2 regions of the Rhodococcus sovatensis genome follow, and region 2 is predicted to be linked to the other one. Evidence: riboswitches for the same ligand, from Rfam matches in the RefSeq annotation. Region 2 holds a riboswitch; the other holds the start of a gene.
The links. Region 2 has a riboswitch for cyclic di-AMP ahead of WDS16_RS07175 (C40 family peptidase). Riboswitches for the same ligand answer to the same signal wherever they lie in the genome.
Positions count from the first base shown of each region.

Region 1 (3,273 bases), 1.3 Mb from region 2:
TGATGACCGTCGTTCCGATCGCAGGTCTGCTCGCCGAGACCTCGCACACCGGAGCTCTCACCGAAGCCGACGCCCGCGCGCTGCACGCCATGCACGGCATCGACCCGTTCGATCTGATCGACCTGCTCGACTCCGACGACGACGCGCTCGTCCCTCCGCACATGCGTGGCCGGTTGGTCGACCTACTCGGCGAGTACGGCACGATCCACGGCCGGAGCATCGCCGCACAGGGCGCTGCAGTGCTCAACGACTGGCTCGTCACGCATTCCGGCGTGCCGAGATTGCAGAATCTGCTTGCCTCTCATCTCGGCGTGTTCGCTGCGGTGAAACGGGCCCACCGCATCCTCGGCGAACTCGACCGCCTCGCCTACAGTCGCCCCGAACGCGAGCACATTCGCGACATCGTCGATCGCCTGCGGTCCGACCCGGCGCTACACACCGTCGTGCTGTTCGGTCACCTCGAAGCGATGCTCGGCACCGATCCGGCATCCCCGGTCACCCAGGAATTGCGTCGCCTCGTCGAACACTCCACACCAGCACTGAAGCTGGGTCTCTCCCCCACCGCCGGGCCCGACCACGTCCGCGCAGCCGCGCTGGACAAACTCGCCTGGGCGCACAGCCAAGCCCTCGTCACGCTCACCGCCGCCGAAGATGCCGCGCTTGTCGCCCTGATCCACACGTACGGAAACCTGAGCCGATGACGGCGGCGGCGTCCGAAGCTGGACACTCGGTCACTTCTGTCACTTCAGCCCCACCCGAAGCGATGTGACTTCTGTCACATAACGATGGGGTAACGGAAGCGCAACGCCCGAGCGTCACCCGCACTCCAACCCTGTTAGCTGCAGGTTCGTTCGTTACCGAGAATTGGGTTCGCCGACGCGGCAGTTCGGACCCAAAATGAAACAGTTACCAAATGGTGACACTCCGGGGGAACTTCAGTACGGTCAGTGGCGGCTGAGAAACTTCGGCCGAATCCGTACCCGTAGCGCCAAACCTCGTCCCGCGGGAACGGACCCCCACAAGAACACCCAGGGGACGAGGACGGGGGACCCACACGTCCTCTCGGATAACCGGAAAGCTGTGCTAGAGCACAACTTTCCTTGGGGTGAAGCCCAACATCTCTTTCGGGAGAGTTGGGCCGGGCTACCTCTCAGCCCGAACCCGACAGCTGACCTCGCAGGCGCCAGTGGAGAGGATTTCAACTCGTATGAGCGGACGTCATCGCAAGCCGACCACCACCGGCCGCACCGTAGCCAAGGTCGCCGTGACCGGCGCGATCATGGGCACAGCAGGTCTGGCCTTCACCGGCACCGCCAGCGCTGCCCCTGATTCCGACTGGGACCGCCTCGCACAGTGCGAAGCCGGCGGCAACTGGGGCATCAACACCGGCAACGGTTTCCAGGGCGGCCTGCAGTTCTCGCCGAGCACCTGGACCTCGCACGGCGGCGGGCAGTACGCCGCCTCTGCCAACCAGGCCAGCCGCGAAGAGCAGATCGCTGTCGCCGAGAAGGTGCTCGCGTCGCAGGGCTGGGGCGCATGGCCTTCCTGCTCGTCGAGCCTCGGGCTCAGCAGCGCGCCTTCCGAGCGCAGTGTCCCGGCGTCGCCGGAGACTGCTCCCGAGGCACCGAAGCTTCCTGACCTCACCAGCATCCCGACGGTCGACGGCACCGCCGAGGTCATCGACGGCATCACCGGCGCAGTTCAGACGATCACCAACGACCCGCAGATCGCCACGCTGATCAAGGACGCGACCCAGGGCATCCAGCTCGATCCCCAGTTGGTCGAGTTCTACCAGGCGAACAAGGCATTCCTGCCTCAGTAAAGTCCTACGTCACTACGAAGAAGGCCCCCGATCACTCGGGGGCCTTCTTCGTTGTGGAGAAGTTTCAGATGTGGGGTAGTTCTAGCGATTGACGACGGTCACGGGGTGGGCATACGGCAACTCGTCCAAAGGCAGCGGGAACTCGGTGTCCTCGCCGTAAGGAGACAAGCCTCCCGAGCGTGAGGAGGCCAACTCACTCACCGCGTGGTCGCCGCGTGCGGTTTCCGGCCAGCCTGGATCGACGTAGGGCTTCTTCGACTTGTTCACCATGCGCCTATTTTGACACCTGCGCTGCGGCATCCGCCAGCCCAGGTCACTAATCTGATAGGCGATGACCGAAACAGCAGCGCCACCGGACCTCGCCACCTGGTTGAAGTCCCGTACCGATACCGAACTCGTCGGCACCCTCACGCTGCGCCCGGACCTGACCGTGCCGCCGCCGTCGACCATCGCTGTACTCGCCGGACGAGCCGAGCAGCGTGCCTCGATTCTCCGAAGCGCCGACACTTTGGACACCCTTGCCCTGACGGTTCTCGAGCTGCTCGCCATCGAGGGCGCCCACGAGATGCCAGTGCCACGCACGCAACTCGACGCTGCCATCGACAAGCGCGCAAGCGTCAAAGCCGTCGACAAGGCGCTGACCGCGCTTCGCGAGCGTGCACTCGTGTGGGGTACCCGCTCGCTCCGCATGACGCCCGCTGCTCGTGATGCGGTGCCGTGGCGGATCGGCCGCATCCTCGACTCCACCGAGGTCCTGACCCCGGAGCGCATCACCGAGGCGCTGACCGGAATCGACGAGAGCTCGCGCAAGCTGCTCTCCACGCTCGCCCGCTCGTCGCCTACCGGCCGCACACGCGACGCCGCGCCGGGCACCTCACCCGACCGGCCCGTCCAAAAGCTCTTGCAGGCGGGCCTGCTGATCTGGCTCGACGAGCAGACCGTCGAACTTCCCGCTCAGGTCGGCCAGGCGCTGCGCGGCGAACCGATCTCGGACCCTACGTCGATGACACCGCCCAAGCCACAGGCGACCAAGAACGCTCTCGCCGACATCAACGCGGCCGCCGCAGGCGAAGCACTCGAGTTGATTCGACACTGCGCAGCGATCATCGATGCGCTGGCGGTCAGCCCGGCTCCCGCTCTGAAAGCCGGCGGTCTCGGCGTGCGCGAGGCGAAGCGCATCAGCAAGGCCACCGGTCTGGACGAGGCTCAGGTGAGCCTGCTTCTCGAGCTGCTGGCAGGCGCATCGTTGATCGCGAGCGGAACTCCCGACCCGGTGCCGTCGAACGATTCCGGCGACGACTATTGGGCACCGACTGCTGCGGTCGACTCCTGGATCACCGCAACTCCGGCCGCACGCTGGCACGCGATCGCATCGGCATGGCTCGATCTTCAGCGAGCGCCATGGTTGATCGGCATGCGCGATCCCAACGACAAACCCGTCGCTGCGCTGT
Region 1 is NZ_CP147846.1:187,835-191,107, reverse strand. It holds gene WDS16_RS00790 (GTPase) at 1-701, shown strand, start outside; cyclic di-AMP (ydaO/yuaA leader) riboswitch at 977-1,199, shown strand; gene WDS16_RS00785 (transglycosylase family protein) at 1,208-1,822, shown strand; gene WDS16_RS00780 (hypothetical protein) at 1,904-2,092, opposite strand; gene WDS16_RS00775 (helicase-associated domain-containing protein) at 2,154-3,273, shown strand, end outside.
Region 1: it holds a riboswitch for cyclic di-AMP, as region 2 does, so the genes downstream of both, WDS16_RS00785 (transglycosylase family protein) here and WDS16_RS07175 (C40 family peptidase) in region 2, are expected to answer to the same signal.

Region 2 (3,273 bases):
GACGCGCGGTTTCCGCCGAGATGATGTCGAGAGCCGACATCTGATCGAGCAACTGCTGAGGTGAATCGCTGACCATGACGGCGAACAGTCGATTGGTGCGCCCGCCCTGATAGTTGACGTTGGCGACTTTGTCGACGGCCGGCTTCAGTTCCGCGAGTGCAGCCTGCGCACGCGTGAGTGCTTCCTGTTGCGTACCGACAGCGGCCTCGGCGTCCCGTTGAGCCGCCGCCTTCGCGTCCAGATCGATCTGGGCGTTGTGCAATGCCTCGGTAGTCTGCTCCGACTCACGGGACAGATCTGCCAGACGCGTCTGCGCATCGGACGAACTGTCGACGCCCGGCTGCGCGTTGGCCGGGATGGTCGGGCCGAGCACGAGACACGCCGCAAGCATTGCGGCTGCGAGAACGCTCCGCTTGGAGCGGGTGACGCGCTTGACTGTCGGTGTCGCCACGAGAAAGTGTCTCTCCGTTCTTGCTGTGAAACCGGCCGAGGTGATCAGCGCAACCGAATGGACGCGATCGAACTGCTACCGGTGGAACTTGACTTCTGGCGGTCAGCCACCCGGCTGGGCGACGATAACGAGTGGAAAACAAACCCTACCCATCAGTAAGGCTTGCCGGGGAGAAATCGAGTCGTAAAACTCGGACATTTCTCGACGATCCGGTGGCTTTGCTCGACCAACGGACTCGGCCAGGTTACGGAACGGTATCGCGAGAGTCCATTCGAGTGAATGACGGCCGACCATCTCGGCCCGAAACGACCGACAGCACCAGGCGCGCCGAAGACGGCTGCAACCTGATGCTGTCGGAAAGGCCGATCATGGAGATCAGTAGCGACGCGCTCCGTCGGAGGGCATCGACGACACTGGAGCGACCTTCACAGGAACACCCGATGTCGATGCATGAATGACGTTGCCGTTGCCTGCGTAGATTCCAGAGTGCGAGCCGCCGTAGAAGGAGACGACGTCGCCCGGCTGGAGGTCCGACATGGACACCGGCGTACCGGCAGCAGCCTGGTCGTAGCTGGTACGAGGAAGGCTGACTCCGGCCTGCTTGTAGGCCCACTGCACCAGACCTGAGCAATCGAACGAGCTCGGGCCTGCTGCACCGTAGACGTACGGGGCACCGATCTTCGACTCGGCTGCCTGTACAGCCTTGGCGGCCGGCGTCACCTGAGGTGCAATAGGGGCAGGCGCGCCTGGCATCCCTGGGATCTCGGTGGGCAGTGGAGGAAGACCTGGGATTTCCGGAACCTCGAATGTGCCGACTCCGGGGATTGTGATGGGAGCCGCCATTGCGGGGGCAGCGGGTAGAACGACCGCACCCGCGGCGATCGCACCAGCTACGAGAATTCGACGCATTTGACGGGTTGAAGTATGTGACGCCACGAGAAGGGGTTGCTCCGTTTCTTCCGTTCATCCGCCGACCGAGTTAGCTGACGGGTTCGGGCTGGGAAGATCAGCCCTACCCGCGTCGTCGCTGTCGCGACTCGGCGGGATTCACCCCAATGGAAATCGGGTTCCCGGTACGGGCGCTCATACAAGCGTCCCGATTAGGCGGTGCCCTGCGACGCCACTCCGGTTTGGATTGGCGAGACTCCGCAAGGTCTCAGGAAGGTTACGAAATGGCATACCCCTGTGTCGACCCCAACGCGCCGACTACTTCGATCAAGTTCGATTCCGCGCTAGATCGCGCGGCGATCGGCCCGAGTGTCACGGGGTGATAACGACCCACCGTCGGAGGCCTCGTCACCGTCTGTCACAAGACGCAGACGCGGTACGAGACCACCCTCTGCAAGGATGTCCATTGCACCTAGTTCCTCCTGGTCGAGGGCAATTCGAGGCGGCCTCGAACCGACCTGCACACCGCCACTCGCCGGAAACCCCGGAGCCCCGAGGAGGACCGTCACAACACAGTCGGCGCACGAGATGTCGCGCACCCTGCAATCACCGCAATCGACGATCATGTGATCCTCGTCTCTTTCGTAGGTCAGCTCGCGTTTTCGTTCGCTCGTCCCGAACCTAACGGTGCACTCCGACACATTTCCTTCGGCCGGTGCGCCGACGGATCACCGCGCAACTTCCTGTCGGTATGCGGGGCTACCGTCCTCAGTCGTGAGCCTGCCGATCCAACTGAGCTTCGATGAACTCGACACTCCGTTGCACGAGACCACGTTCGTCGTGGTCGACCTCGAGACCACTGGGGGCAGCGCCGACACCGAGGCGATCACCGAAATCGGCGCAGTCAAGGTCAGAGGCGGGGAAGTCATCGCCGAGTTCGCGACGCTGATCGATCCGGGCCGATCGATCCCCCCGTATATCGTGGAGTTGACCGGCATCACCACCGCAATGGTCATCGGTGCACCACGGATCGAACGCGTGCTCCCAGGTTTCCTGGAATTCGCCCGCGGTTCGGTTCTCGTTGCCCACAACGCTCGGTTCGACACCGGGTTCCTCCGGGCGGCCGCCTCACGGCTGGACATCGCCTGGCCCAAGTTCCAGGTCCTGTGCACCGTGAAACTTGCCCGACGAGTACTCACTCGAGACGAAGCACCGTCCGTCAAATTGTCCGCGCTCTCCTCCCTGTTCCAAGTCAGCACCCAACCGACGCACCGCGCACTCGACGACGCCAGAGCCACCGTCGACGTATTGCACGCGCTCATCGAGCGCGTAGGCAACCAAGGCGTCCACAGCTACGCAGAGCTCGTCGACTACCTGCCGACCGTCTCCGCCGGACAACGCGCCAAACGCTCGCTCGCGGCCCAGTTGCCCCGTACCCCCGGCGTGTACCTCTTCAAGGGGCCCGGAAACGAGGTTCTGTACGTCGGAACCTCCACCAACCTTCAGCGCCGCGTCCGCAATTACTTCACCGGGTCCGAGACCCGCGGTCGCATGAAGGAAATGGTGGGCCTCGCTGTAGCGGTCGATCACGTCGAATGTGCACACGCACTCGAAGCCGGCGTACGAGAACTCCGGCTCCTGTGCGCCCACATCCCGCCGTACAACCGACGATCGAAGTTCCCCAAGAAGGGATGGTGGATCACGACGACCACGGATGCGTTTCCGCGCCTGTCCGTGATACGAACTCCCGCACCGGACTCGATCGGCCCGTTCACTGTTCGGGCCGATGCAGCCGACGCGGCTGCCCTCATCGCCGAGTTCTACGCCATCCGCACGTGTACGCGGCGGATTCCCAAATCCGCGGTGCACGATTGTGAACCGACAGCTGTCGGCGGATGCGCCGCGGCCAGCGCCGAGCCGATCACTCTCGAGCA
Region 2 is NZ_CP147846.1:1,527,958-1,531,230, reverse strand. It holds gene WDS16_RS07180 (C40 family peptidase) at 1-391, opposite strand, end outside; gene WDS16_RS07175 (C40 family peptidase) at 827-1,360, opposite strand; cyclic di-AMP (ydaO/yuaA leader) riboswitch at 1,404-1,568, opposite strand; gene WDS16_RS07170 (hypothetical protein) at 1,684-1,965, opposite strand; gene WDS16_RS07165 (DEDD exonuclease domain-containing protein) at 2,114-3,273, shown strand, end outside.